One region of the Enterobacter sp. RHBSTW-00175 genome, then DNA from elsewhere that is predicted to be linked to it. Evidence: predicted binding sites of a transcription regulator. Region 1 holds the regulator's gene; each other region holds the start of a gene.
What was found. Region 1 encodes CRP, which controls carbon source genes, mostly activating them, when cyclic AMP is high. Its sites were predicted from a motif close to ATGTGANNNNNNTCACAT; they were not measured.

Region 2: a site for CRP is predicted at 3,455-3,472, ahead of drpB (cell division protein DrpB). Genes of this name have one in related genera too.
Region 3: a site for CRP is predicted at 3,051-3,068, ahead of HV107_RS10860 (PTS mannitol transporter subunit IICBA). Genes of this name have one in related genera too.
Region 4: a site for CRP is predicted at 5,017-5,034, ahead of HV107_RS19125 (maltoporin). Genes of this name have one in related genera too.

What each region holds. Positions count from the first base shown of each region.
Region 1 is NZ_CP055930.1:1,671,167-1,678,830, reverse strand. It holds gene ppiA (peptidylprolyl isomerase A) at 84-656, shown strand; gene HV107_RS08025 (YhfG family protein) at 762-929, shown strand; gene HV107_RS08020 (putative adenosine monophosphate-protein transferase Fic) at 919-1,521, shown strand; gene pabA (aminodeoxychorismate synthase component 2) at 1,552-2,115, shown strand; gene HV107_RS08010 (aspartate aminotransferase family protein) at 2,202-3,422, shown strand; gene HV107_RS08005 (YccS/YhfK family putative transporter) at 3,479-5,566, opposite strand; gene crp (cAMP-activated global transcriptional regulator CRP) at 5,624-6,256, opposite strand; gene HV107_RS07995 (OsmC family protein) at 6,567-6,971, shown strand; gene HV107_RS07990 (phosphoribulokinase) at 7,038-7,664, opposite strand, start outside.
Region 2 is NZ_CP055930.1:34,963-42,626, reverse strand. It holds gene HV107_RS00245 (sensor histidine kinase) at 1-676, opposite strand, end outside; gene HV107_RS00240 (N-acetylmuramic acid 6-phosphate etherase) at 840-1,703, shown strand; gene ompC (porin OmpC) at 1,762-2,904, opposite strand; gene drpB (cell division protein DrpB) at 3,530-3,799, shown strand; gene HV107_RS00225 (phosphohydrolase) at 3,851-4,552, shown strand; gene HV107_RS00220 (DNA cytosine methyltransferase) at 4,614-6,029, shown strand; gene HV107_RS00215 (very short patch repair endonuclease) at 6,010-6,513, shown strand; gene yedA (drug/metabolite exporter YedA) at 6,473-7,387, opposite strand; gene HV107_RS00205 (DUF808 domain-containing protein) at 7,566-7,664, shown strand, end outside.
Region 3 is NZ_CP055930.1:2,289,633-2,297,296, forward strand. It holds gene mtlD (mannitol-1-phosphate 5-dehydrogenase) at 1-777, opposite strand, end outside; gene HV107_RS10860 (PTS mannitol transporter subunit IICBA) at 887-2,794, opposite strand; gene HV107_RS10865 (DUF3302 domain-containing protein) at 3,453-3,809, shown strand; partial or broken gene HV107_RS10870 (biotin/lipoyl-binding protein) at 3,812-4,177, shown strand; one part of gene HV107_RS10875 (IS1-like element IS1B family transposase) at 4,193-4,641, opposite strand; one part of gene HV107_RS10875 (IS1-like element IS1B family transposase) at 4,641-4,890, opposite strand; partial or broken gene HV107_RS10880 (HlyD family secretion protein) at 4,945-5,724, shown strand; gene HV107_RS10885 (glutathione S-transferase) at 5,815-6,423, shown strand; gene selA (L-seryl-tRNA(Sec) selenium transferase) at 6,527-7,664, shown strand, end outside.
Region 4 is NZ_CP055930.1:4,014,508-4,022,171, forward strand. It holds gene HV107_RS19110 (arabinogalactan endo-beta-1,4-galactanase) at 1-1,082, shown strand, start outside; gene HV107_RS19115 (beta-galactosidase) at 1,113-3,170, shown strand; gene HV107_RS19120 (glucose PTS transporter subunit EIIB) at 3,317-3,559, shown strand; gene HV107_RS19125 (maltoporin) at 3,661-4,926, opposite strand; gene HV107_RS19130 (LacI family DNA-binding transcriptional regulator) at 5,196-6,272, shown strand; gene HV107_RS19135 (magnesium transporter) at 6,308-7,309, opposite strand; M-box (ykoK) riboswitch at 7,370-7,539, opposite strand.

The DNA.
Region 1 (7,664 bases):
AGGTAAAAGGCTGGCCTCCGTTCATACTGCTCTTTAGAATCAAGCCACTCGCTCTCTTTACTGCGCTTTGTTAAGGAATTCTCATGCTCAAATCAACGCTGGCGGCTGTTGTAGCTGTGTTTGCTCTTTCTGCCGTTACCCCTGCTGCACTGGCAGCAAAAGGTGACCCTCACGTTCTGCTGACAACCTCTGCCGGAAATATTGAGCTGGAACTGAATAGCCAGAAAGCACCTGTTTCTGTGAAAAACTTCCTCGACTACGTGAACAGCGGTTTCTATAACAACACCACTTTTCACCGCGTGATCCCGGGCTTTATGGTGCAGGGCGGCGGTTTTACAGAGCAGATGCAGCAAAAGCAGCCTAACCCGCCAATCAAAAACGAAGCGGACAATGGCCTGCTGAATACCCGTGGCACCATCTCTATGGCCCGTACTGCAGATAAAGACAGCGCAACCAGCCAGTTCTTCCTCAACGTTGCGGATAACGCCTTCCTCGACCACGGTCAGCGTGATTTCGGGTATGCGGTATTTGGTAAAATTGTGAAAGGGATGGACGTGGCGGACAAAATTTCTCAGGTGCCAACCCACGATGTCGGCCCATATCAGAATGTGCCGTCCAAACCTGTTGTGATCCTTTCTGCAAAAGTTCTGCCGTAATCTTCCTTGCGCGGGCATTCTTTGCCCGCGTTGCTGACCCTCCCTGCGAAAGCGCGTTTTGCTGCTTATACTTGTGGCAAGCGGACACATTCAGGGAGGCGTTAAGTGAAAAAACTCACCGACAAGCAAAAATCCCGACTTTGGGAGCAGCAGCGAAATGCGAATTTCCAGGCCAGCCGCCGCCTGGAGGGTGTCGACAGCCCACTCGTCACGCTTAATGCCCTGGATGCACAGCGCCGCCTTGAAGAACTGAGGAGGCACTATGAGCGATAAATACGGCGACGACCGCGATCCCTACCTCTATCCTGGTCTGAATGTGATGCGTAATCTGCTGAACATCCATCAGGCAGACCGGCTTGCCCATGCTTCTTATGAACTCACCGCTCTGCGTGCGGCCACGCTCGGTTTAGGGCCGCCCGCGCGCGGGTTACCGCATCTGTGTGCTATCCACCGTCATCTGTATCAGGACATTTTCGACTGGGCTGGTGATATTCGCGAAGTGGATATTTATCAGGGCGATACCCGTTTTTGTCATTTCGCCTACATCGAAAAAGAGGGCAACAGCCTGATGCAGGATCTCGAAGAAGAGGGCTATCTGGCCGGTCTTGAGAAAAGCGAGTTTGTTGCCCGTCTGAGCCACTACTACTGCGAAATTAACGTGCTGCATCCGTTTCGCATCGGTAACGGCATTGCCCAGCGGGTCTTCTTTGAGCAGCTCGCGCTCCACGCAGGCTATCAGCTGAGCTGGCAAAATATCGACTCGCAGGCCTGGGCGGCGGCAAACCAGAGTGGTGCGATGGGCGATTTAAGCGCGTTGACTGCCATCTTTAGTAAAGTGGTGAGCGAAGCGCGCGAAACTGAGTAGAATAGGGCGCCTTTTTGCTGTGGAGCCGCCATGATCCTGCTGATAGATAACTACGATTCCTTTACCTGGAATCTGTACCAGTATTTCTGCGAACTGGGCGCGGAGGTGGTTGTCCGCCGCAATGACGACATCACCCTTGCCGATATTGAGACGCTTGCTCCGCAGAAAATCGTTATCTCACCGGGGCCGTGTACGCCGTCGGAATCCGGTATCTCTCTGGACGTTATAAAACAGTTTGCCGGTAAGCTGCCTATTCTGGGTGTCTGTCTTGGCCATCAGGCTATTGCTCAGGTGTTTGGCGCAACCATTGTGCGTGCGGCGAAAGTGATGCATGGCAAAACCTCCCCCGTTACCCACAATGGCGCAGGCGTGTTCAGCGGATTAAATAATCCGTTAACCGTTACGCGCTATCACTCCCTGGTGATTGATCCCCCTACGCTGCCAGCGTGCTTTGACGTCACCGCCTGGAGCGACACCAACGAAATTATGGGCATTCGTCATAAGGAATGGGATCTCGAAGGGGTGCAGTTCCATCCTGAAAGCATCCTGAGCGAGCAGGGACATCAGCTGCTGGCGAATTTCCTCAATCGCTGAATTTTTATTGCCTTATTATGATTTTTTATGCATATTTTGTGATTATATTTTCACAATCAATGTGACATAAAATGGATGGGCATGACATGGCAACTGAACAATCAGCAATTACCCGCGCGACATTCGATGAAGTGATCCTGCCGATTTATGCACCGGCTGAGTTTATCCCGGTTAAAGGGAAGGGCAGCCGCGTCTGGGATCAGCAGGGTAAAGAGTACGTTGATTTCGCGGGGGGGATTGCGGTGACGGCGTTGGGTCATTGTCATCCTGCTCTGGTAGACGCGTTAAAAACCCAGGGCGAAACCCTGTGGCACACCAGTAACGTCTTTACCAACGAACCCGCGCTGCGCCTGGGACGTAAAATCATCGACGCGACCTTTGCTGAACGTGTGCTGTTCATGAACTCCGGTACTGAAGCCAACGAAACGGCCTTTAAGCTGGCACGCTACTATGCTTCAACCCGTCATAGCCCGTATAAAACCAAAATCATTGCCTTCCATAACGCCTTCCACGGCCGTTCGCTGTTTACCGTGTCCGTTGGCGGGCAGCCAAAGTATTCCGATGGCTTTGGCCCGAAACCGGCCGATATCATCCACGTGCCGTTTAACGACCTTCATGCGGTAAAAGCGGTGATGGACGACCATACCTGCGCGGTTGTGGTCGAGCCGATTCAGGGCGAAGGCGGCGTAATGGCGGCAACGCCTGAGTTCCTGCAAGGCCTGCGTGAACTGTGCGATGCGCACCAGGCGCTGCTGGTGTTTGATGAAGTGCAGAGCGGCATGGGGCGTACCGGCGATCTCTTTGCCTATATGCACTACGGCGTGACGCCAGATATCCTGACCAGCGCCAAAGCGCTCGGCGGCGGTTTCCCGGTAAGTGCGGTGCTCACCACGCAGGATATCGCTTCTGCGTTCCACGTGGGTTCTCACGGTTCGACCTACGGCGGCAACCCGCTGGCCTGCGCCATTGCTGGTGCGGCGTTCGATATCATCAACACGCCAGAGGTGCTGAACGGCGTTAATGCGAAGCGCGAGCTGTTCGTGAAACACCTTCAGCAGATTGATGAGCAGTACAACGTGTTCAGCGAGATCCGTGGTATGGGGCTGTTAATTGGCGCTGAGCTGAAGCCACAGTACAAAGGTCGCGCACGCGATTTCCTGCACGCCGCAGCTCATGAAGGGGTGATGGTGCTGAATGCCGGGCCGGACGTGATGCGTTTCGCGCCGTCGCTGGTGATTGAAGACAAAGACATAGAAGACGGCTTAAACCGTTTTGCGGCGGCGGTCGAGAAGATCGTCCGGGGATAACATGATTGCCCGGCGGCGCTGCGCTTGCACGGGCCTACAATCCAGCCGGACGTGATTCAATACGGCGTGCGTTTTAATACCCGCGTTAACCAAATCCCGTGATGCGGACGCTGACGCCATGCCACCGACGAAATGGTGTGCATGGTGCTCAGATGCCCCAGGATGCGCTGCAAATGCTGCTCCAGGGTGCTCATTGGGCCAAGCGTCAGTGTTTCCGGTGCTTCAAGAATATTCGAATCTCCTGCTTCTCCCGGCGCGTCGTACTCCAGGCGCTGCTGACATCGCTGCAAGGCAATCTCACAGGACTGCAAATAGCGCTGCGCCAGATCGGGTGTCAGCATCGTGTGCTCGCGTGCAAGCGTGGTCATGGCGTTAATGTGCTCGACGATAAACTGGCTGTGCGTCACCCACAGTTTCATGTCTGCCAGATAGTGGGAATTAAAGCCCGGCTCCTGCATCGCCTGGTTCAGTGAGTTAAACAGGGCGTTATGTGCCTGGTTAACCTTCATGCGCTGATACGCCAGCGGCGAAGGCTGTGGATCATCGCTCAGGATCAGGCGTATCGCCTGTTGATCTGCTTCCAGCGCATCATGGGCGTTCTGGCGCAACAACCCGCTTTGCCACTGGGGCCAGAGCCAGACCAGGCCGCCAAAGGCAATCAGGCAGCCAATCAGGGTGTCGACCAGGCGGGCGAGAATAAACTGTTCGCCATTGAGCGTGAGCAGTTGCAGGGTGTATACCGCAGTGACCGTAAAGCCCACCATCGCCCAGCCATAGTTCTTGCGAATAATCAGGTAGCTCACCATGGTGACAGCCAGCATCCCCAGCAGCGTATAGCCTTCCGGTACGTGAAAGTGCAGCGTCACCCCGGCAATGATAAGCCCCGCGATTGTGCCACCTGCCCGGTGCAGAATGCGCACCCGCGTAGCACCGTAACCGTTCTGCGTAACAAACAGCACGGTCATTAAGATCCAGTACGGTTTCGGTAAGTGCAGCGCGACGCCCATCAGACTGGCGGTGCTAAGCATCACGCTGATACGCGCGGCATTACGCAGCGCGGCAGATTTCAGTGACAGATAGCTTTTCAGGGCTGGCAGCAGCGGCAGACGCTTTTGTTTATCGGCCATCAGGTCACGGGGGTAAAGTGGCCGCTGAGTCCGCAGGACACGGGCGATGCGGCTGAAGTGCCACGCCGCAAATTGGCCCACCGGGTTTTCCGCGTGCTGATGGGCAATTTTCTCCAGCGCCCCCAGCTGTTTGTCCATGTTAAAACGCGTGGGATAGCGGTGATACAGGATATCGTCAGCGAGAATGCGCAGGCGCGCTGCCACGGTTTGGGCGTTCCAGCGGATCACCGCCTCGGCGTGGCTACGTTCGACCAGCTTTTGCACCTCCTGCGGATGATGCAGGCTCACAGAGATATGTTCCTGTAAATCCAGACCGACCTGGAAGATACGCAGCAGTCGCTTATAGTCATGATTTTTATTGGCGGCGAGCATGTGCAACTGCTGATAACACTGGCTAATCAGATCGACGACTTTTTGCTGGCGCGCCAGCAGCGGCGGCAGCGATTTTTCCGGATCCGTATGCTGAGTGAGCAGGGTGTACTTGGCTTCGCAGTAGTCGGCAAGCTGCACGTAGAGCAGGCTGAGCGATTCGCGCAGCGGTTGTTCGCGCCACAGGCGGAACCAGATCCAGTTGAACACGCCGTACCACAGGGTTCCCAGCGCGTAGATGAGTAGCGGCTCCCACACCGGCATATTCCCGGCGAGGCTCAGCGTGAAGATGGCGGCAATCAACGACGCGGGCAGCAACCGGGCATGTAGCGCGCTGATTTCAGCGGTCACGCCAAGCGTCATGGCCAGTACGGTCAGGATCAGGGGAAGCGGAATATCACGGGCAAGCAGCAGTTGTACAGCGAGGCTACAGCCTGCAAACAGACAGCCGCCAATAATCAGGCGCTTGAAGAAACGTTTATGCGGTGTGTCCAGACCTGCAATGTTGCAGCAGGCAGGAACCAGGGAGAACAACAGACCCTGTTGCAGATGGCCCAGCAGCAAACCCACGGCCACAGGAAGGCACAACACCAGCGTTTGTCGCAGTGCGTAGTTAACTTCCGGGTGATAAATTAGCCTGCGCCACATGGGGAGTAGAGACAAAAACGGCGTGACACCTTGCGATGGCACGCCGTTTGACCGGAATTAACGTGTTCCGTAAACCACGATGGTTTTACCGTGGGCGGAGATCAGGTTCTGGTCTTCGAGCATTTTCAGAATACGGCCCACTGTTTCACGGGAGCAACCCACGATCTGACCAATTTCCTGACGGGTAATTTTAATTTGCATTCCGTCCGGGTGGGTCATCGCGTCTGGTTGTTTCGCCAGGTTCAGCAGAGTCTGAGCGATACGGCCCGTTACGTCCAGGAAGGCGAGGTTACCCACTTTCTCAGACGTGACTTGCAGGCGGCGAGCCATCTGCGAAGAAAGACGCATCAGGATGTCAGGGTTAACCTGAATCAGCTGACGGAATTTCTTGTAGGAGATTTCGGCCACTTCACACGCGGTTTTTGCACGAACCCAGGCGCTACGTTCCTGGCCTTCTTCAAACAGGCCCAGTTCACCGATGAAATCGCCCTGGTTCAGATAAGAAAGGATCATTTCTTTCCCTTCCTCATCTTTGATCAGCACTGCCACCGAGCCTTTGACGATGTAATACAACGTTTCCGCTTTTTCACCCTGGTGAATCAGCGTGCTCTTCGATGGGTACTTATGAATGTGGCAATGAGACAAGAACCATTCGAGAGTCGGGTCTGTTTGCGGTTTGCCAAGCACCATGCGCTGTTATCCTCTGTTATAAGCTGTCACCAGAGTCATAAGATGCATCCAGACTCTGGGGTTGCAATCGAATTCTTACCCATACCCTGGGAAGTCGGCTGTCGTAATAGTCGCAGCCAGTAAAGTTTGATGTCCTCTGCATACATGTGTAACGTCAATGTATTACTGTAGCATCCAGAGTGTTTTAGCATAGCTTTTGTCGCGTGTCTCCTGGTGTCTCGCTTCAGCATGATGCAGGTCGCCTTCCGTTGCGAGAAATGTAACGTACGCGTAATCTGTCACCAAAAATGCAACGTTGGAGTTAATGAATATGCAAGCGCGTGTGAAATGGGTTGAAGGTTTAACGTTCCTGGGCGAATCCGCTTCCGGACACCAGATTTTAATGGATGGGAACTCCGGCGATAAAGCACCAAGCCCAATGGAGATGGTGCTGATGGCGGCGGGTGGTTGCAGCGCAATTGACGTGGTGTCGATTTTGCAAAAAGGTCGTCATGACGTGACGGATTGCGAAGTAAAACTCACTTCTGAACGCCGTGAAGAAGCACCACGCCTGTTTACGCACATCAATTTGCATTTTATTGTGACCGGCAAAGAGCTGAAAGACGCTGCGGTATCACGTGCGGTGGATCTTTCTGCGGAGAAATATTGCTCCGTGGCGTTAATGCTGGAGAAAGCGGTAAAAATCACGCATTCGTATGAAGTGATCGAGGCTTAATGCAAGGGGCATCATACGCGTTGATGCCCTCACCCTAACCCTCTCCCACGGGGAGAGGGAAAAGGATCACGCGATCTGCTTCCCTTCCATCAACCGCTGCACCAGCGGTGACATAATCAGTTCCATCGCCAGCCCCATTTTCCCGCCCGGCACTACCAACGTATTCATATGCGAAATGAATGAGCCTTGCAGCATGGCCAGCAGCCAGGGGTAATCAATGCCTTCGAGATTGCGGAAATGAATAACCACAAAGCTTTCGTCCAGCGAGGGAATGCTTTTGGCCGCAAACGGGTTGGAGGTATCTACCGTCGGCACGCGCTGGAAGTTGATGTGGGTGCGTGAGAACTGCGGCGTCAGGAAGTTAATGTAATCTTCCATCGAACGAACAACCGAATCCATCACCGCTTCGCGTGAATGACCGCGCTCGCTGGTATCGCGCGTCAGCTTCTGGATCCACTCCAGGTTCACAATCGGCACAACGCCGACCAACAGGTCCACGTGGCGCGCCACATCATGCTGCGTGGTCACCACGCCGCCATGTAATCCTTCATAAAATAGCACGTCGGTAGGTTCGGGAAGAGGCTGCCAGGGGGTGAATGTCCCTGGTACCTGATTCCAGGGAACGGCTTCGTCATAGGTGTGCAGATACTTCCGCGACTGGCCTTTGCCGGTCTGTCCGTATTCTTTGAAAGT
Region 2 (7,664 bases), 1.6 Mb from region 1:
CCTGACGTTGCTCAAACAGCGCGGAGATTTCATAAGGCTCCAGGCCAAACAGAATACGCTTCAGGACGCGGACCAGGCCCCAGATCCCAAGAGAGCTCATCAGGATACTGAACAGGATGGTCCAGAGGGCATTTTGCCGCCCGCGCGTGATTTGCTCTTCAACTTTATTGAGTGAAATCCCCACCACGACAACGCCAATCTGTTCGTGTTGCGCATCATAGATGGGGGTAAACACACGCAGCGCCTCTGCGAGTACGCCCCGATTGACGGAGACGTTCTCTTTTCCCTCCAGCGCCGGGGTCAGGTCATCCCCGATAAAATGTAGCCCTAAGAGCGCTTCGTTCGGGTGAGAGTACCGAATCCCCCGCATATCGGTCACGACCGTGAACAGCAGATCGTTGCGCTGCGTGATGGCCTGTGCAATGGGCTGAATGATATCGGCCTGCGGCGGTTGCATCAGCCCGCGCTTGACCTCCGGGCTGTCGGCCAGCGTTCTGGCAATCCCCAGGGCGGTATCTTTAACATCATCGCGCGTTGCCCTGGTGATTTGCACAGAATAGAGCGCGAACACGACCAGCAGTACCGATCCGATAATGGCGCAGACCATCAGGGTGACCAGTGTGTTCAGCTTCATGGGGCGCTTGCGCGTCAGGGGAAAAGGCTGCAAATCGCTCATCAACACTCCGCGATGAATAAGAAAGGGCTAATTATCGCCGATGACGGGCGTTTCTTAAAGCTATGTAAAACTTGCCTTTGCTCCTCTTTTCGTGAACCTCCTCGCATGTCATCTATATAAAACCCTTTATAGTGTGTGTGAACTCATAATAAGGAGGCTGTTTATGAGCACTATGCTTACCGGTTCAGTCAAGGAAAGACGGCATTCCAGCACGATCAACATTGATAGATTATCCACGCTGGACATGCTGCAAGTCATTCACCAGGAAGACGCAAACATCTCCTCTGCCATTACCCCATTTTTAAACACCATTGCCCGCGTGGTTGATAACGCTGCGGCAACCCTGAGCCATGGCGGCCGCCTGGTGATTGTGGGGGCGGGGCCTTCCGGGCGGGTAGCAGAACAGGCGGCGAAAGAGTATGCACCAGGCAAGCATCCCGTTATTGCCCTTACGGCGGGTGACGGCGCCGGAAATTATGAACGGGGTGTGGCCGAACTCCAGGCAATCAAATTTGGCGAGCACGATATGATGTTGGCCCTGACCGTCAGCGGTAAAACGCCGTGGGTGTGGGGAGCAATGCGACACGCCTGGTCGTTGGGGTCGCCGCTGGCGGTCATCACCAGCGATGCGCAAAGTGAAGCGGCACAGCTGGCGAGCATGGTGATCGCACCTGAGCTGGGCGCTGATGTGGTGGCGGGTTTTAGCAACACTAAAGCCGGGATCGCCCAGAAAATGATCCTTAATATGGTGACCACCGGTCTGGCGGTTCGTAGCGGGCGCGTTTACAGCAATCTGCGGGTGGATCTTGAAGCCAGCAGTACCAAATGGACAGAACGGCAAATTGCAATCGTGATGGAAGCGGGCGGCTGTACCCGGGCGGTAGCGAAAGCCGCGCTGGAAAGCTGCAATCACAACTGTAAAACCGCCGTGCTGATGGTGCTGACCGGCCTGGATGCGTGGAATGCCCATGAACTGCTTTCACAGAATAATGGGTTTATTCGGGTGGCCTTGCAGGAAGCGCCTTAATCACTAAAGCGTGAGACAAAAAAGCCCGCAAGAAGCGGGCTTTGGTGTTTTTGGGGGATTAGAACTGGTAGGTCATGCCAATACCAACGATGTCATCGGTAGAAATATCGTATGCATCATACAAAGCTTCGTCCTGATCCAGCATGTTGATTTTATAATCAACATAGGTGGAGAAGTTTTTGTTGAAGCTATAGGTCATGCCCAGGTCGATATAGTTAACCAAGTCCTTATTGAATCCCTTACCGTCCAGATCTTTACCTTTTGAGTAAACCCATGCCAAAGAAGGACGCAGTCCGAAGTCGAACTGGTATTGTGCGACTGCTTCAAAGTTCTGAGTCTGGTTGGCGATACCAAAGTTACCGATTGGCGTCATGTTGCTGGTTTCAGCATACATCATTGCCAGATAGATGCTGTTAGCATCGTATTTCGCACCAACGGTCCAGGCTTCTGCCTTTTCACCGCCAGCATAACCGACGCTTTCTGAGCTTTTGCCATATGCAACTTGCTCATTAGTACGGTCAGAAGAGGAGTATGCTGCACCGAGGCTCAGGCCAGACAGATCACCAGAGAAGTCATAAGACGTGGAGATACCGAAGCCGTCACCGTTCTGGAAACGTACATCGTCATGACCGTTTTTGGTGCCTTCCTGATCTTCTGTTTGATCCTGACCTTCGTTAGCGCCTTGATACTGTAACGCGAAGTTCAGGCCATCAACCAGGCCGAAGAAATCAGAGTTACGGTAAGTTGCCAGACCGTTAGCACGGCCATTCATAAAGTTGTCAGTCCAGGTGTAAGAATCGCCACCGAATACTGGAAGCATATCCGTCCAGGCTTCAACGTCATAGACAACGCCGTAATTACGACCGTAATCAAATGAACCGTATTCACCATACTTCAGGCCAGCATATGCCAGTCGGTTGAATGATTTATCACCGGCGCCCTCAGTGTCATTTGCGTAGGTCTTATATTCCCACTGACCGTAACCAACCAGATCGTTAGTGATCTGGGTTTCGCCTTTGAAACCAATCTGCACGTAGGTTTCATCACCATCGTCGCCAGGGTTATCAGAGAAGGTATGACGTGCATCGACTTTACCGTACAAGTCAACTTTATTACCGTTTTTGTTGTAAATTTCAGCCGCATTTGCTGCGCCTGCGATTAACATTGCGGGTACAAGAATTGCCAGAACTTTTCTTTTCATTATATATTCCCTATAAATATAGATTCTATGAATATACGTAATCACCCTCCGTAATTACAGCGTCGATACTATTCTATGTGATGTGAAATTCGTTCAAAAATAAATGTAATTAAATGATTATTTTTATTTCAATATATTTCTATTAATCTCTTTATTTTTCAAATCTATGAGTGTTGGAAAAGTATTTTCATGAGTTATGCTTATATTTTCATGGTGTTATGTATTGGCTGTGAGTTGCGGTTATTGATTTTGTAAATGAGTTAGAACGAATTTTGGGCTTTGGTATTTGTATTTTGTATGTATTTATTCGAGGTTTTAAAACACGTTCATTAAATATCTCATTGAAATAAATGGCTATAAAAATAGGTGATGGAAGAAAAACGTTTTCTGCTGTAATTGTATTTTACGCAAACGGTTTAAATGAAGGGGAATCGGAATTAGTGCCTTCACCATGCAAAGTGGCAAGCGCAGTGTGGGAAATTTGTCTGAGATCAACTTAACGCAAACTGAGGTGCAGAAAGTGCCGCCAGGGCCAGCATTCAGCGAAAAAATGTGATAAAAATCACAAAAAACGAATGTGCGATGTGAAACCGGTAACGTAGCGACCGTGAAACTGGGGTTGAGAATGGAACAAAAAAACGATCGTAGCCTGGGAGGCAAACTGGCCCTGTGGGTGTTCTATGCATTTTGTGGATATTTCATGTGGGCCATGGTCCGCTATGTGTGGGTTGTCAGTAAAATTCCTGCCGTGTCGTGTGCCGTTGTGGAGGGCGATTTAGGGTCAACCAGCGGTAAATGGCTTGGCGCATTCCTGGGGTTTTTAGTTCTGGGTGCTGTTGGCCTGATTCTGGGTGGGATTGCCTGGTACACGCGTCCCCGTGCCGACAGGCCGTGATAGCCGTACGGAAAGTTGCTATTGTAGCCGTTTTGGCGACAGGACAAGATTATGGAACTTGCGCAGTGGCAACGCCGCTTCGAAAGCTGGCTGGAGCAACATCATTCTACCGATGATACCGCACATGATATCTCGCACTTTCGCCGGGTCTGGCTGACGGCACAGAAGATGATGGTCAACGAGGCCGTCGATCCGCTGGTGGTGCTCACCTCATGCTATTTCCATGACATTGTCAGCCTGCCAAAAAATCACCCTGAACGCAGCCAGTCCTCAGCGCTTGCGGCACGCAAGGCACGCCAGATCCTGGCGGACGATTTCCCTGATTTTCCGCCAGAGCGCTACAGTGCCGTGGAACATGCAATAGAAGCGCACAGCTTTAGCGCCGGGATCGCGCCTCGCACTCAGGAGGCGAAAATTGTCCAGGATGCTGACAGGCTTGAAGCACTTGGCGCCATTGGCCTGGCGCGTGTTTTTGCCGTATCGGGGGCATTAGGCGTGCCATTGTTTGATGCTAATGATCCCTTTGCCGATTCACGTACGTTGAATGACAAAGCCTTTGCACTGGATCATTTCCAGACCAAACTGCTGCGTCTGCCCGAAACCATGCAAACGGAAATCGGGCGCGACATGGCACGTCACAATGCCGATTACCTGATTCAGTTTATGGCGAAACTGAGCGCCGAATTACAGGGCGACTGCCTGGGTGTCGACAGCCAGGTGCAGAGCCGCTTCCGTCGCAGTTTGCAGGCCTGAACTGTGGTAATCTGTTTCCAGTCTTTATTGTCCGGTTAAAAGAATGCAGGAAAATCGATCAGTGACTGAACCCGCGCCAGCGCAGGCGGCGAAATCTACGGTAGCTGTGCAGGCATTACTGCGTCAGTTGCTGGATATCTATGATGCAAAAAGCCTGGCAAACCAGCTGGAGGCTTACGGTGAAAGCCACTGGAGCCCGGCAATACTGAAAAGACTGCTGACCAGCGAGCGGGCGGGGCATCGTCTGAGCGACGGTGAATATCGCTATCTGCAAAATTTGCTTCCGCGCCCTCCGGCTGCACACCCGAACTATGCTTTCCGTTTTATCGATCTCTTTGCCGGTATCGGCGGTATCCGGCACGGTTTTGAAGCCATTGGCGGCCAGTGCGTATTTACCAGCGAATGGAACAAACATGCCGTGCGCACCTATAAAGCGAACTGGTATTGCGATCCTGCCAGCCACCAGTTTAATGCCGATATCCGCGAAGCGACCCTGAGCCATAAAGACGGTGTAACCGATAAAGACGCTGCTGAACATATACGCCAGACCATCCCGGAACATGATGTGCTGCTGGCGGGCTTCCCGTGCCAGCCGTTTTCGTTAGCCGGGGTGTCGAAGAAAAATGCGTTAGGACGCGCCCACGGCTTTGCCTGCGACACCCAGGGGACGCTGTTTTTTGATGTGGCCCGTATTATTGATGCCCGCCGTCCGGCCATTTTTGTGCTGGAAAACGTGAAGAATTTAAAGAGCCACGATGGCGGGAAAACCTTCCGTATCATCATGCAAACGCTCGATGACCTTGGTTACGATGTGGCGGATTCACAGGATATGGGAGCCGACGATCCGAAAATTATCGATGGCAAACATTTCCTGCCGCAACATCGTGAGCGCATTGTGCTGGTGGGATTCCGTCGCGACCTTAATCTGAAGGGGGATTTCACCCTGCGGGATATCCCGTCTTTGTATCCGGCGCGTCGTCTAACCGTTGCTGAACTACTGGAACCTGCTGTGGACGCGAAGTTCATCCTGACGCCAGTGCTGTGGAAGTACCTCTATCGCTATGCCAAAAAGCACCAGGCCAAAGGTAATGGCTTCGGTTTCGGTATGGTTAACCCGAAAGAGCCGGGCAGTGTGACCCGTACTTTATCGGCCCGCTATTACAAAGATGGCGCAGAGATCCTCATCGACCGTGGATGGGATAAAGCACTGGGCGAGAAGGATTTTGACGACCCGCAGAACCAGCTTCACCGACCGCGCCGTTTAACTCCACGCGAGTGCGCCCGGCTGATGGGTTTTGAAACACCGCAAGGGTATAACTTCCGTATTCCGGTGTCCGACACCCAGGCGTATCGTCAGTTTGGTAACTCGGTGGTAGTTCCGGCGTTTGCTGCGGTAGCAAAATTGCTGGCATCGCGCATCAGACAGGCCGTTGCGCTTCGTGAGAGTGAGACCGTCAATGACGGATGTGCACAATAAGGCCACCCGCAGCAAAAACATGCGTGCTATCGGCACGCGTGATACCGCAATCGAAAAACGGCTGGCAGGGTTGCTGGCTCAGGCAGGGTTTGATTTTCGGGTTCAGGATGCCGCGCTTCCGGGGCGTCCTGATTTCGTTATCGATCTCTACCAGTGCATCATCTTTACCCACGGTTGTTTCTGGCATCACCACAACTGCTATCTGTTCAAAGTGCCTGCTACCCGCACCGATTTCTGGCTGGACAAAATTGGCAAGAATGTGGCGCGCGACACGCGCGATATCGGGCTGCTTATCTCGCAAGGATGGCGGGTGCTGGTGGTGTGGGAATGCGCATTACGCGGCAAAATGAAGCTGGATGATGCAGGGCTTACCGAGCGTCTGGAAGAGTGGATCTGCGGCGGCGGTCAGGCCGCGCAGATAGACACTCAGGGCATTCACCCTTTTACAGTTTATCCGCCTCACAAGGCGTCACCACAGGTTTAGCGGGCAGCAAATACTTGCCTAATGTCACCAGCACAACCGCCATAATAATCACCCCTAACGCCAGCCATTCAACTGGCGACAGTGTCTCGCCCGCGAATCCCGTTCCCAGCAATACGGCCACAACCGGGTTGACGTAGGCATAGCTGGTTGCCACAGCCGGCGAAACATTACGGATCAGGAACATATATGCGTTGATGGCGATAATGGAGCCAAACAGAGCCAGATACCCTACGGCCAGGAAACCTGATAAATCCGGCATTGCTGTCAGTTTTTCACCGGAAATCATGGAGGCGATGAACAGCACAACACCTGCCGCGAGCATCTCAATCGCACCTGCCATCATGCCGGACGGCAATTCGATGCGGGAGCCATAAACGGAACCGAACGCCCAGCTCATAGAGCCAATCAGAATAAGAATTGCCCCCCACGGATTTCCGCTCAGATTGCCGCCGCTGTTAAGCAGAATAATCCCCGCAAGCCCGATACCAATTCCCATCCATTCCAGTTTACGGGTCCGGATACCGAAAAGACGACTAAAGCACAGCGTAAACAGCGGCACTGTGGCCACGACCACCGCAGCGATGCCGGATGGCACATTCTGGTGTTCTGCCACGGTTACAAAACCATTACCCACGGCCAGCAACAGTACGCCAATCAGGGCCGCATTTAACATCGGGCGCAGAGGCGGGAGTTTATGCCCACGCAGCAATAAAAAGGCCGTCAGCAGCACGCCCGCCGAGAGAAAACGCGTACCCGCCATCATCAGGGGGGGCCAGCTTTCCACACCGATACGAATGACAAAATAGGTGGAACCCCAGATGATATACAGTGAAAAAAGCGCTCCAAGGAGCGGTAACAGGTGCCGGAAACGCATAGTCCCTCACGACGAAATAAAAAGGTCGCTGATAGTAAACGTGAAAACTATCTCGCTGGCGAGCCCTTTAATTGTGTAGTTGATGTGAATTTTTTGTTGACTTGAGGTGCCTGTTCCAGGGTTTTGGCTTTTGCTCCATACTATTCACCTAATTACCAAAAAAAGAAGGATAGAGATTTTGGCAGGAAGTAGCTTGTTAACATTGCTGGACGATATTGCCACCTTGCTGGATGACATTTCGGTCATGGGAAAACTGGCGGCAAAAAAGACCGCCGGC
Region 3 (7,664 bases), 620 kb from region 1:
CAGCACCGCGCCGCTCTCTTCCATTGCACCTTTTACCACAGCGCGGATTTTCTCATCGAGAATCGCGTCACGGATGGTCTGATGACCGGCCAATTTTCCGAGGTACGCGGTTATAGCATGACCGGTGTTCAGCGTGAAGAGTTTACGTTCGACAAATGCCATCAGGTTATCAGTTAATTCCATCCCCGGGATGGTTGGCAGCGCGCCTTTAAACTGTGTTTTATCGACAATCCATTCGCTGAAAGTTTCAACGGTCACTTCCAGCGGGTCGTTGGTGGCGGATTCAGACGGCGGAACGATACGGTCAACGGCGGAATCGACAAAGCCGACGTGTGCTTCAACCCAGGCTTTATCTTCGTCGGCGACGGCAGCCAGGACGTGACCTTTCAGCTGCGTGGTGCCACGCACCATGTTTTCACAGGCGATGATGTTCAGTGGGGTATCAATGCCCTGAGCTTTACGTTTCGCCAGGCCTTTTGCCACCGCAGGGGCGATACGCTCAAGCACAACCGGGCCGACCGCAGTCGTCACCAGGTCAACGCTTGCGATCAGATCAACCACGTCATCACCGATGCTGCTTACCGCATTCACGCCAGAAACGGTTTCGATTTGCTCGTTTTCTCCCACCACGTGAACCTGATAGCTATGACGGGCATTCAGGGCGTCTAGTACCACCTGGTTCACATCGGCGAATGTCAGCGTAATGCCCGCGTCGGCCAGCAATTTGCCGATAAAGCCACGACCAATATTACCTGCGCCAAAATGTAATGCTTTCATAGTGTTAACCTTCATTAATGTTTTTACCCGAGAGGGCTGGGGTGAGGAACCGCATAACTTTCCCCTCACCCTAGCCCTCTCCCCAGTGGGGAGAGGGAAGAGAACGATATTACTTATTCAGCAGCGCCAGTACTTCTTCCACGCTGGTGGTGCTGGCCAGACGCTCGATGACCGATTCGTCATCCAGGGCGTTGGTCAGGCTGGTAATCACCTGAATGTGCTCGTTGTTGCGAGCGGCGATACCAATCACCAGACGGGCAATGTCGTCTTCTTCTTCACCGAAGCGAACACCCTGTGGATACTGACAGAACACAACACCGGTTTTCAGCACGCGGTCTTTCGCTTCAACCGTACCGTGCGGAACCGCGATGGATTCACCCAGGTAGGTTGGGGTCAGTTTTTCACGTTCCAGCATTGCGTCAACATACTCAGGCTGAACGTAACCGCCTTTCACCAGTTGCTCACCCGCAAAGCGAATCGCTTCTTCTTTGTGGGTCGCAGTACGACCCAGGAAGATGTTTTCCGCACCCAGTTTGAACAGGTGGCTGTCGTTCGCATCGAAACTGTCTTTCAGGCTATCGCGAACTTTCACTTCGTTGTCTTCGTGGCGTTGTGCCGCAACCAGACGCTCAGTCAGGTTGGTGTACAGGCCGCTGTCGAGGAAGTTGGTCAGCGAAATGTGCTGCGCCTGTGGAACCTGACGCATAGCACGTTCGGTCAGGTCGCGGTGCGTGATAACCAGGTCAACATCCGGTGGCAGGCTGTTAATCGCGCTGTTGGTCACAGAGATATTGCTCAGACCTGCATCCTGTACTTTCTTACGCAGCACGCCTGCACCCATTGCGCTGGAGCCCATACCGGCGTCGCAGGCAACGATGATTTTACGTACGTGGCTCAGGTCGTTAGACACATCACCTGCGGCCAGCGGAGTAGCGCCTTTGGATTCCGCTTTCATGTCGTGCATACGACGAGTTGCTGCTTCGATATCGTCGTCTTCTTTCACTTTACTGGTTTTCAGCAGGATAGAAGAGACAACGAAGGAGACCGCCATTGCCGCACAGATAGCAGCGATGTTAGCGAAGTAAGCACCTTTTGGCGTCATCGCCAGCACGGCCAGGATAGAGCCCGGAGAGGCAGGAGAAACCAGACCACCGCCCAGCACGCTCAGAGTGAACACGCCAGTCATACCGCCGAGGATAACGGCCAGGATCAGACGTGGGTTCATCAGCACGTACGGGAAGTAAATTTCGTGGATACCACCCAAGAAGTGAATGATAGCTGCACCGCCCGCAGACTGTTTTGCACTGCCGCGACCAAAGAAGATGTATGCCAGCAGAACACCCATACCCGGGCCTGGGTTCGCTTCAATCAGGAAGAAGATGGACTTGCCAAGTTCATGAGACTGCTGAATACCCAGCGGTGAGAAGATACCGTGGTTGATGGCGTTGTTAAGGAACAGGATTTTCGCTGGTTCTACAAAGATAGACGCCAGCGGCAGCATGTCGTGCGCAACCATGAAGTTAACGCCTGCTGCCAGAATTTTGGACAGCACTTCAACAGCCGGGCCAATGCCGAGGAACGCCAGAATCGCCAGAATCATACCGATGATGCCAGCAGAGAAGTTGTTCACCAGCATTTCAAAGCCGGAACGAATCTTACCGTCAACCCAGTTATCAAAGTGCTTAATTGCCCAGCCGCCCAGAGGACCGGCAATCATCGCACCCAGGAACATCGGCATATCCGCACCGACAATCACACCCATTGTGGTAATGGCACCAACCACACCACCACGGTCACCGCCCACCAGACGACCACCGGTAAAACCGATGAGCAGCGGCAGCAGGTAAGTAATCATTGGGCCAACAAGTTTCGCCAGCGTTTCGTTAGGCAACCACCCTGTCGGAATGAACAATGCAGTGATGATACCCCACGCGATAAACGCGCCGATGTTTGGCATCACCATGTTGCTGAGGAAACGACCAAAGCTTTGTACTTTGATCTTGAAATCGGATGACATAAAACACCCCTTCTTATGTTTACGCTTAGGCTTGCGGCCCGAGGTTTATCGTTAATGTACGGCGGTAGAGGTAGCCGGGCCCTGTTCATGCTGTGAAATCTGGCACTGAATCGTTCAACTGTCCAGACGGTGAAATTTTGTGTGATCTGAGTCACGTAAATGTAGGGGGTGTGGTATTTAATGAGGTGATCTGCATCACAAAAGTGATGTGCAAAAAAAAGTCAACGCGGGTAAATGGCGTAAAAACCACAGCATTTTGTGATGCGTATCACATTTAGTGGTCACCTGTTTGTTTCTATAACGTGACTGAATTCACAAAAAATTTTCATGCAGATTTCTCTGGATGTGATCAACGACAAACTCTGTTTTGCAGTTCACAGCCAGGATGTAATCAAACAGCATCAAAAGCAAAAACTACACATGTGTGAGTGTGTTATGGCGAAAAGTGAAAACCTGGAGTACTCTCATATGTAAGGTTAAGTCTATTATTATTCAGGATATATTTTGACACGCTTATAAACTTGCATGGAGATGTAATAAAAAACCATACTCTGCGGCTCTGAAAAATAAGTGCACGTTATTGCGCTTAAATTGAATTAATTTGCGTGCTTATTATTTAATTTATTTAATGAGTTTTCGTTGTCTGAGTGAGGGAAATATGTTTCTCAACTACTTTGCGCTGGGCGTATTAATTTTCGTGTTCCTGGTTCTGTTTTACGGGATCATCGCCATTCATGATATTCCTTATAATATGGCTAAAAAACGCAACCACCCCCATGCTGATGCAATCCATACAGCCGGGTGGATAAGCCTGTTTACTCTCCATGCCATTTGGCCGTTTTTGTGGATTTGGGCAACGCTGTACCAGGAGGAGCGTGGCTGGGGTATGCAGAATCATATCACAAAGCCTGATGAGGTCCCCGGCATGGATGCTCTGTCCAAACGTGTGGCCGAACTAGAACAAAAACTGGCTGCTGCTCAAGCGCCAGCAGATAAGAATACGTCGGAGCACTGATCATGGATCTGTTGATTATTTTAACCTATGTGGCTTTTGCCTGGGCTATCTTTAAAATATTCCGTATTCCTGTAAACCAGTGGACGCTCGCCACCGCGACATTAGGTGGGGTGTTTATTGTTGCGGGACTCATCTTATTAATGAACTATAACCACCCGTATACTTTTACGGCGCAAAAAGCGGTTATTTCGATTCCCATTACACCGCAGGTTACGGGTGTGGTTAGCGAAGTCACAAATAAAAATAACCAGCTTATTAAAAAAGGCGAAGTGTTATTTAAACTGGATCCGGGCCGCTACCAGGCGCGCGTCGACAGACTGCAAGCTGACCTGGTGACCGCCACGCACAATATCGACAACCTGAAAGCGGGTAATGACTCCAACTTATTGATAGTGTTTTATGTTCAGATAATGCCCGATGACTTTGTCATGCAGCTCCACCGATTTTGAGAACGACAGCGACTTCCGTCCCAGCCGTGCCAGGTGCTGCCTCAGATTCAGGTTATGCCGCTCAATTCGCTGCGTATATCGCTTGCTGATTACGTGCAGCTTTCCCTTCAGGCGGGATTCATACAGCGGCCAGCCATCCGTCATCCATATCACCACGTCAAAGGGTGACAGCAGGCTCATAAGACGCCCCAGCGTCGCCATAGTGCGTTCACCGAATACGTGCGCAACAACCGTCTTCCGGAGCCTGTCATACGCGTAAAACAGCCAGCGCTGGCGCGATTTAGCCCCGACGTATCCCCACTGTTCGTCCATTTCCGCGCAGACGATGACGTCACTGCCCGGCTGTATGCGCGAGGTTACCGACTGCGGCCTGAGTTTTTTAAATGGCGGAAAATCGTGTTGAGGCCAACGCCCATAATGCGGGCGGTTGCCCGGCATCCAACGCCATTCATGGCCATATCAATGATTTTCTGGTGCGTACCGGGTTGAGAAGCGGTGTAAGTGAACTGCAGTTGCCATGTTTTACGGCAGTGAGAGCAGAGATAGCGCTGATGTCCGGCGGTGCTTTTGCCGTTACGCACCACCCCGTCAGTAGCTGAACAGGAGGGACAGCTGATAGAAACAGAAGCCACTGGAGCACCTCAAAAACACCATCATACACTAAATCAGTAAGTTGGCAGCATCACCTGAAAGCGCAGCTTTCGGAAGCAGTAGCCAATACCACGCGTGTGTCTGCTGAGCGTGACCGCCTGTATAAAGATTATCAGCGTTACCTGAAAGGCAGCCAGGCGAAGGTTAACCCATTCTCTGAAAGCGATATCGATAACGCACGCCAGAACTATCTGGCACAGGATGCGCTGGTAAAAGGCTCAGTGGCTGAACAGACGCAGATCCAAAGCCAGTTAGACAGCATGGTTAACGGTGAACAATCGCAGGTGGCGTCCCTGCGTGCGCAACTGGCTGAGGCCAAATACAACCTCGATCAGACTGTCGTCCGTGCGCCAAGTAATGGATATATCACGCAGGTGCTGATTCGCCCTGGGACATACGCAGCCGCGCTGCCACTGCGTCCGGTGATGGTGTTTATTCCTGAACAGAAACGCCAGATTGTTGCTCAGTTCCGTCAGAACTCCTTACTGCGTCTGAAACCGGGTGATGAAGCTGAAGTGGTATTCAATGCACTGCCAGGACAGGTGTTCTCCGGTAAACTCACAAGCATCCTGCCAGTGGTGCCGGGTGGTTCTTATCAGGCCCAGGGAGTGTTGCAATCGCTGACGGTCGTTCCGGGTACGGACGGCGTACTGGGTACGATTGAGCTTGACCCGAATGCCGATGTCGATGCATTACCGGACGGTATTTATGCTCAGGTTGCGGTCTATTCCGACCACTTCTCGCACGTTTCCGTAATGCGTAAAGTGCTGCTGCGTATGACCAGCTGGATGCACTACCTCTACCTCGATCATTAATCCTTCCGGGGCAGGAATGCGATACGCATACCTGCCTTTTTTCATTGCTTGATCCATACTGACCTCTTTGTGGGCATTCAGGATCAGGCAATGAAACTTATCGGCAGCTATACCAGTCCCTTCGTGCGTAAAATCTCAGTTCTCCTGCTGGAGAAAGGGATTGAATTTGAATTCGTCAATGAACAGCCCTACAACGCCGAAAATGGCGTTGCCCGGTTCAACCCGCTAGGGAAAGTCCCGGCGCTGGTAACCGATGATGGCGAATGCTGGTTTGATTCCCCTATTATTGCGCAATACATCGAACTACTGGGCGTCGCACCAGCCATGCTCCCGGCCGATGCTAAAGCGGCACTGGCGGTGAAACAGATTGAAGCCCTGGCTGATGGCATTATGGACGCGGCACTGGCTTCCGTGCGCGAACAGGCAAGACCCGCCGCACAGCAATCGGAAGCGGAACTGGTGCGTCAGCGTGAAAAAATCAGCCGTAGCCTGGATATGTGCGAGCAGTTAATCCGGGATGGCATCATCCAGAGTGATAGCCTGAACCTGGCGACAATAGCCATTGCCTGCGCCATCGGTTATCTCAATTTTCGCCGGGTTTCTCCGGGCTGGTGTGTGGAGCGCCCGTTGCTGGTTAAGCTTGCCGAAACACTGTTCCAGCGCGAGAGTTTTGCCCAGACTGAACCGCCTAAGGCTTGATTCGGGTTATAACACTTCGGTTCGGGAGGCTGTACAATCCCTCTTCACATCGACTCCCTCTCCCGTCGGGAGGGGGGATGATAATCCATTGCCAGGCGCTTTCATGACTACTCAACGCTCTCTCTACAGCCACATCCCCGCAACCGATCGTCTGCTTCGTGATCCCCACTTCCTGGTCGTACTGGAAACGTTCGGCCATCGCGCAACGGTCGATATGCTGCGCACGTTACAGGAAGAGGCCCGGGAACACATTCTGGCCGAAAATGCGTTGCCAGACTGGGCTGCACACTGGGGGCAGGAAGTTGAACAGCGGCTGGCAGCGAATACACAAAACACGTTGCGACCGGTCATTAATCTGACGGGGACCGTTTTGCATACCAATCTGGGGCGCGCCCAGCAGGCTGAAGAGGCCGTCAGTGCGGTGGCGCAGGCCATGCGCTCGCCCGTCACGCTGGAGTATGATCTCGACGGCGCCGGGCGTGGGCATCGGGACAGAGCGCTCGCGGACTTACTTTGCCAGCTCACCGGCGCGGAAGATGCCTGTATTGTGAATAACAACGCGGCGGCAGTGCTACTGATGCTGGCGGCGATAGCAAACGGTAAAGAGGTGGTCGTATCGCGCGGTGAACTGGTCGAGATTGGCGGTGCGTTCCGCATCCCGGATGTGATGCGTCAGGCCGGGTGTACATTGCATGAAGTGGGCACCACCAACCGTACCCACGCGAAGGACTATCGCGCGGCAGTGAATGAAAACACAGCGTTGCTGATGAAAGTGCATACCAGCAACTACCATATCGAAGGCTTTACCCACACAGTTGAAGAAGCCGAACTTGCGGAGATTGGGCGCGAGCTAAACGTGCCGGTGGTGGCGGATCTCGGCAGCGGTTCGCTGGTGGATTTGAGCCAGTACGGCCTGCCAAAAGAGCCGATGCCGCAGGAGATGATCGCCGCGGGCGTCAGCCTGGTGAGTTTTTCCGGCGACAAATTGCTGGGCGGGCCGCAGGCGGGGATTATTGTTGGTCAGCGCGAACTGATTGCCCTTTTACAGCAACATCCGCTGAAACGGGCGCTGCGTGCGGATAAAATGACGCTCTCGGCGCTGGAAGCAACGCTGCGGCTCTACCTCCACCCGGAGAAGCTGGCCGAACGCCTGCCGACCCTGCGGATGCTGACGCGAGATGCTGCTTCGATTCGTGCTCAGGGAGAGCTGCTGCTGGCACACGTTGCGCAGCATTACACCG
Region 4 (7,664 bases), 2.3 Mb from region 1:
AGGGCGCGGATATTTCGACCCTGCTGGAAGCAGAACAGCACGGCGCGAAGTTCTATAACCAGAACGGTCAGCAGCAGGATGCAATTGCTGTCCTCAAAGCGAACGACGTGAACTATGTGCGCCTGCGTTTATGGGTTGACCCGCAGGATGCCGAAGGCAATACCTACGGCGGCGGCAGTAACAATCTGGAAAACACCATTACGCTTGCGAAGCGCGTGAAAGCGCAGGGCATGAAACTGCTGCTTGATTTCCATTACAGCGATTTCTGGACCGATCCGGGCAAACAGTTCAAACCGAAAGCCTGGGAAAAGATGGATTACCCGCAGCTCAAAACGGCGATCCATGACTACACCCGCGACACCATTGCCCGCTTTAAGAAAGAGGGCGTGCTGCCGGACATGGTGCAGATCGGTAACGAAATCAACGGCGGAATGCTGTGGCCAGAAGGGAAAAGCTGGGGGCAGGGCGGCGGTGAGTTTGATCGCTTAGCCGGGCTACTCAACGCTGCCATTGGCGGGATGAAAGAGAATCTGACCGGTGGCGAGCAGGTGAAAATCATGCTGCACCTGGCGGAAGGCACCAAAAATGACACCTTCCGCTGGTGGTTTGATGAAATCACCAAACGCGACGTCCCGTTCGATATTATCGGCCTGTCGATGTACACCTACTGGAACGGCCCGCTCAGCGCGCTCAAAAGCAATATGGATGACATCAGCAAGCGCTATAACAAAGACGTGATCGTGGTGGAAGCGGCCTACGGCTATACGCTGGAAAATTGTGATAACGCCGAAAACAGCTTCCAGGCCAAAGAAGAGAAGGACGGCGGCTATCCGGGCACCGTTCAGGGCCAGTACGATTATATTCACGATTTAATGCAGTCCGTCATCGACGTGCCTGACCATCGCGGTAAAGGTATTTTCTATTGGGAGCCGACCTGGATTGCTGTTCCCGGTACCACCTGGGCGACCAAAACCGGCATGAAATATATCCATGATGAATGGAAAGAGGGAAATGCCCGCGAGAATCAGGCGTTATTTGATTGCAAAGGAAAAGTGCTGCCGTCAATAACGGTATTTAAATAGTTTTTAATCTTCATTCAGGATGTATTTATGATGAATAAATTTGCGCCTTTAAGTTCAAAGGTCGCTGCGTTATTGCATGGTGCCGACTATAACCCGGAGCAATGGGAGAATTACCCCGGTATTATTGAAAAAGATATCGCCATGATGAAGCAGGCGAAATGCAATGTTATGTCGGTCGGGATATTTAGCTGGGCGAAACTTGAACCACGTGAGGGGGAATATGATTTCGCCTGGCTGGACACTATTATTGAAAAGCTTTATGCGGCAGGTATTCATATTTTCCTGGCGACGCCAACCGGCGCACGCCCGGCATGGATGTCGCAAAAATACCCCGAAGTGCTGCGCGTGGGGCGTAACCGCGTGCCCGCACTGCATGGCGGGCGTCATAACCACTGTATGACGTCTCCGGTGTATCGCGAGAAGACGCTGAAAATCAACAGCCTGCTGGCGGAACGCTATTCGCAACACCCGGCGGTGCTGGGCTGGCATATTTCGAATGAGTATGGCGGGGAATGCCACTGTAACCTGTGTCAGGAACGTTTCCGCGACTGGCTGAAGGCGCGCTATAAAACCCTGGATGCGCTGAACCATGCGTGGTGGAGCACCTTCTGGAGTCATACCTACACCGACTGGTCGCAGATTGAGTCGCCTGCACCGCAGGGAGAAGTGTCGATCCACGGCCTGAACCTCGACTGGCGACGCTTTAATACTGCGCAGGTGACCGATTTCTGCCGCCATGAAGTGGTGCCGTTGAAAGCCGCGAATGCGGAACTGCCGGTGACCACCAACTTCATGGAGTATTTCTACGATTACGACTACTGGCAGCTTGCCGGGGCGATCGACTTTATCTCCTGGGACAGCTACCCGATGTGGCACAGGGAAAAAGACGAAACACAGCTTGCCTGCTACACCGCCATGTATCACGACATGATGCGCAGCCTGAAGGGCGGCAAACCCTTTGTGCTGATGGAGTCCACACCGAGCACCACCAACTGGCAGCCGACCAGCAAGCTGAAAAAACCGGGGATGCATATTCTCTCCTCGATGCAGGCGGTGGCTCACGGTGCGGACGCGGTGCAGTACTTCCAGTGGCGCAAGAGCCGCGGGTCGGTGGAGAAATTCCACGGGGCGATTATCGACCACGTGGGTCATCTTGATACCCGCGTCGGGCGGGAAGTGACGCGCCTTGGCGAAATGCTTGAACGTTTGCCGGATGTCGTGGGCTGTCGTACTGAAGCCCGGGTGGCGATTATCTTCGACCAGCAAAACCGCTGGGCGCTGGACGATGCCGAAGGGCCGCGCAACAAGGGAATGGAATACGAGAAAACCGTAAACGAGCACTATCGTCCGTTCTGGGAGCAGGGCATCGCGGTGGACATCATTGACGCTGATTGCGATCTCAGCCCGTACGCGCTGGTCATCGCGCCAATGCTCTACATGGTACGTGAAGGCTTTGCCGAACGTGCAGAGGCGTTTGTCGCTGCGGGCGGGCATCTGGTGACGACCTACTGGAGCGGAGTGGTGGATGAAACGGATCTTTGTCATCTGGGTGGATTCCCGGGGCCGCTGCGTAAGCTTGTGGGAGTCTGGGCTGAGGAGATTGACTGCCTGGATGACGGTGAACGTAACCTGGTTCAGGGGCTGGCGGGCAATGCGTCAGGGTTGCAGGGGCCGTATCAGGTTCGTCATCTGTGCGAGCTGATCCACGCTGAGTCCGCACAGGTGCTGGCGACCTACCGTGACGACTTTTACGCTGGCCGGCCTGCCGTCACGGTGAACCGCGTTGGTAAAGGTAAAGCATGGCACGTGGCGTCGCGCAACGATCTGCCGTTCCAGCGTGATTTCTTCGCCGCCATTATCAACGAGCTGGCGCTGCCGCGGGCCATCGAGGGCGATTTCCCGCCGGGTGTGGTCGCAACAGCGCGCACGGACGGCGAAACCACCTGGGTGTTTGTGCAGAACTTTACCGCCCAGCAACAGCTCGTCACGCTGCCGCAGGGGTATACCGACTGCATGACAGATGCCGCTGCGGTAGGCGATACCGTGCTGCTGGCGTGGGACTGCCGGGTGCTGAAGCGTAAAGCGTAGAGCGGTTTTATTGCCGGGTGGCGCTGCGCTTACCCGGCCTACCAAACCCGTAGGCCCGTGCAAGCGAAGCGCCGCCGGGCAAAAAAGGCACAAAACGCCTGCTCCCCGAGCAGGCATTTTTTTATCCGTAAAAAGAGAGGCGTATTATGGACAGTCAAATTACTCAGCGTTTAATTCCAGCGTTTGGCGGTGACGATAATATCGAGCACATTGAAGCCTGTATTACCCGCCTGCGCGTCACGGTAAAAGATTTAAACAAGGTTAATTCAAAGGCGTTACAGGAGGAGGGGGCGCTTGGCGTAATTATTATCGGTCAGCAGGTTCATGCGATATTTGGCAGGCAGTCTGATACCTTGCGTCAGTTATTAGAAAAGCATTTTAATCATTAAATATAAAAAAGGGATAGCCAAAATAATGGCTATCCCGAAACAGGAGAATAGACTGCCAGTTGTTGGAGATACAATAACGATTAACGCATTTTAAAAATTAATTACCACCAGGCTTCGACCTGCACGCCAAAGTTCCAGGTATTATTTGCGGTACCATCTTCGAAGGATTGCCCTTTTTCAGAATCATTCAGGTAAGAAGCAAACACGCGCAGCTCAGGACGCGACATAAAGTCGGGACCATCGGCCAGGCCCAGGGCAATGGTGTACTTCTCGCCGCTCTGCTTGTATTTCGAACCGTCGGTATAGGTATCTTCCTGGTAGAAGCCACCCACCTCGCCAATCAGGCGGACATATTCCGTAAACTGATACTGGGCGCGACCCACCAGCGAGACGAGGCGTGACTTGTCGGTGTACTGGGTGGTGTCATCTGCCGAGCCCCAGGTCAACACGTGGTTGAAGGAGAACTTGTCGGTGATCGGAATCAAGCCGGTATTGATCACGCGGTAGCCAGTCGCATCGTTCACGTAGTTCCACATGTCATACCAGCCGCCACCCTGTGACACCATGTTCTGCGCCAGACCTTTGTTAGCGTACTGCAGCACCAGCTTGTTATAGCCGCCAAACATATCCTGGCTGATCTCGCCGGTGACCATCACGCCATTATCGGCTTCATACAGCCCGCCATAATCCTTCTGCTTGTTGGTGGGATTTGGCATGGCGTAATCAATACCCACTTCTGTCCATGCCCCTGCCCACGGTTTCCAGCCTGCGTAGCGAAGGTCGATATAGTTGATATTCACGTCGTTGTCGCCATCTACGCGGTAGTCTACATCGTTGGCATCGCCACGGATCCACGCCACGGAGACAGCGCCCGGGCCGAGGGTATAGTTCTCAATACCCGCACCGGAGCCGGAGATATTCCAGTATTTGGTGTCGATAATGTGCAGGTCATGGCGCTGGTAGTAACGCTTACCGCCCCAAATTACCGCATTCGGATCGCCCGGGATCAGCCCTTTTATCTGGAGATTTAACTGGCGCAGCCCAAACTGCGCATCGTCACCAAACGTGGTTTCGTTATCGTTTGAACCGTCAGAGACCATGCTCACCATGCTGTCGAGGTAGAAGCTGACGTCGTTCTTTTTGTACACCTCAGAACCCAGCTCCAGCTCGCCGTAGGTATCGGCTTCGTTACCCAGACGGCCAATTTTATTTTTTTGCCACTCCTCCATCCCACCATCCCGTGAGACGCCCACACCAGAGCGAAGATATCCATGAAAATCAATCGGTACAGAAGACGCTGCAAACAGCGAAGGAGACGCTAACGCGGCAGCCAACGCAACGGATACAGATCGGATCGTCGTGTTCATTGTTACCCTCTTATTGTTTTGTAATACGTTCACAAATCCGCAGTCATAAAATGCCTAAACCTGTTATCTGGCAATTACACGATCGTGAATGTGTGATTAAGTGCAAATAAAATAGACAATTTTGTTACGAATGATGAGATGAACCATGAAATGTGGCATTGTGAGCGTCATACTTTTTGATGGTGTTAGGTGCGTGAAAAGAGAGCGGTGTGCGTTTTTTTACATCACCCCTGTTACAATCAGCGCATAACAACATAAGGAACCGGACCATGAAGTCGAAAAGCGCGACGTTAGAGGATGTGGCACGCCATGCGGGCGTCTCCTATCAGACCGTGTCCAGGGTACTGAATAAATCTGCCAACGTATCCGAAGCCACGCGTCACAAGGTGGAGAAATCCATAGAGTTATTGCGGTATGTTCCAAACCGACTGGCTCAGCAGCTGGTAGGCAAGCAGAGCCAGACGGTCGGGCTGGTGACTATTTCGCTGGCCTTACACGCCCCCTCACAGGTGGCGGCTGCGGTAAAACGCTACGCCAATGTGGAAGGATACCAGGTGCTGATCTCAATGATTGATGAGAACGTCAACCATAGTATTCAGGATTCCATCAACGAGCTGAAGTCTCAACTGGTCAGCAAAGTGATCATCAACGTCCCGCTGGAGGCCGAGCAGGCGCAGAAAATCGCGACAGACAATGACGATATTGTCTGTCTGTTTCTCGATGTGGACCCGTACAGTTCCGTGTTTAACGTTTCGTTTAACCCGGCAGATGGCACGCGCGCCAGCGTCAAATATCTCTATGAACTGGGCCATCGGGAGATTGCCCTGCTGGCCGGGCCGGAGTCCTCCGTGTCGGCACAGCTGAGGCTGAAAAGCTGGATCGAAACGCTGAAGGGCTATGGGCTGGAGCCGGCATCGGTCATTCGCGGTAACTGGGATGCGCAAAGCGGCTATTCCGGTGCCCTGCAAATGCTGCGCGAAACGGCACAATTTTCCGCCGTGCTGGTCGCCAACGACCAGATGGCGCTTGGCGTATTGAGCGCTTTCCATCAGCAGCAAATCTCCATTCCGGCGGAGAAGTCGGTGATTGGTTACGATGACACCTACGAAAGCTCGTTCTTCTACCCGGCGTTAACCACGGTATCGCTCGATCTGGATTTGCAGGGCAAAGAGGCCGTGCGGCGTATTCTGGACAGCGGCGACGACAATGCGCTGCGCATGTCGTCAATTCTGCCTGCCCGGCTGGTGGTGCGCCAGTCCACCGGGCAGAAAGGGGAGAAGGGGAAAAACCTGCAAGCGCTGGCTCAGCAGCTGCGCGAGATAGCGCATCAGCTTGGGGATATGTAACGGCGTGGGCACCTCAGCCAGAGGTGCCCGTTGCATTACTCCAGCCCCAGCGTGTACTGGGCAATCTTGAAGTAGATAATCAGCCCGGTACCGTCGATAAGCGTGGCGATAAACGGGGCCGACACCACGGCAGGATCGATACCGCAGCGCTTAAGCACCATCGGGATCACGGACGAGACAATCGCACTCCACAGCGTAATGCAGACCAGCGTCAGGCTGACAATAAGGGTGATTTCCATACCGATGCCCATCATCCAGGCGCGAACGCAGCCCGCCAGCCCCAGGGTGACAGCAATCATTAACGAGGTGGTCATCTCTTTTCGCAGCACCCGCCCGACGTCGCGTAAATGCACTTCGCCCAGCGCCATCGCACGCACCAGCGTGGAGGTGATCTGCGTGCCGCTGTTGCCGCCGGTACCAATCAGCAGAGGAATAAAGAACGCCAGGGCAATGGCGGATTCCAGCGCTTCTTCAAAATGCTGAATTACGGAGCTGGTGTAAGCTTCGGCAATAAACAACAACAGCAGCCAGACGGCGCGCTTTTTCCACAGGCTGAATGGACTGGTTTCCAGATAGGGTTTTTCCAGCGGCAGCGTGGCACCCTGACGCTGAGCATCTTCGGTTACGTCATCTTCCAGCAGATGCGCGATTTCACGCTCGGTGAGGCACCCGACCAGTTTGCCGTGCGTGACCACCGGTATCACATCCGCTCCGCCATGAGCCAGCAGCCCGGTAACATCTGAGCGTTCATCTTCCGGTTTCAGCTGAATAAATTCCGCTATCATCAGCGCCCGGACCGGCTGCACCGTATCGACAGCCTGCAATAATTTGCGTACGGCAACCATGCCCGCCAGACGTCCCTGGTCTTCGATAAAAATATGCGACGGAATATCATCGTCTTTTAATTTTTCGAAAAACTGTACACGTGCCAGCGCCACGCATAACGAAATATCGAGAACGATAAAATCGGTATTCATATATTGCGCGACTGCGCTTTCAGTGAATGCTGGAGTATTGTTGTGGATGGAGTAAGACATAGTAAATTCCCTTTGAAGAATAAAATCTCTCAGGGGCGAGCAAGACAGGGCATGTCGAAGAAGAGATCCCCACGTCCTGGGTTCAGCACTGTACACCGTATCCCGTAAGGGAAGTTATACTGACAAAGCCTTGATTCGACAGTGCCTGTTTTACCCTGTGCCGGTTCTCTCGAACCCACCAGAGCGATAACGTGTATTTGTACAGGAGCCTCGCCATAACGAGATCGTTGTAAACGAGAGGGATAATACGCTTATTCTGTCGCGCTGCTGGAGAATCTAAATAATGTTTATGAAATGTTTAGAAGCATATCTTATCAACAGTGTTGAGGCATTATTTAAGGTCAGTCCCTTTAAA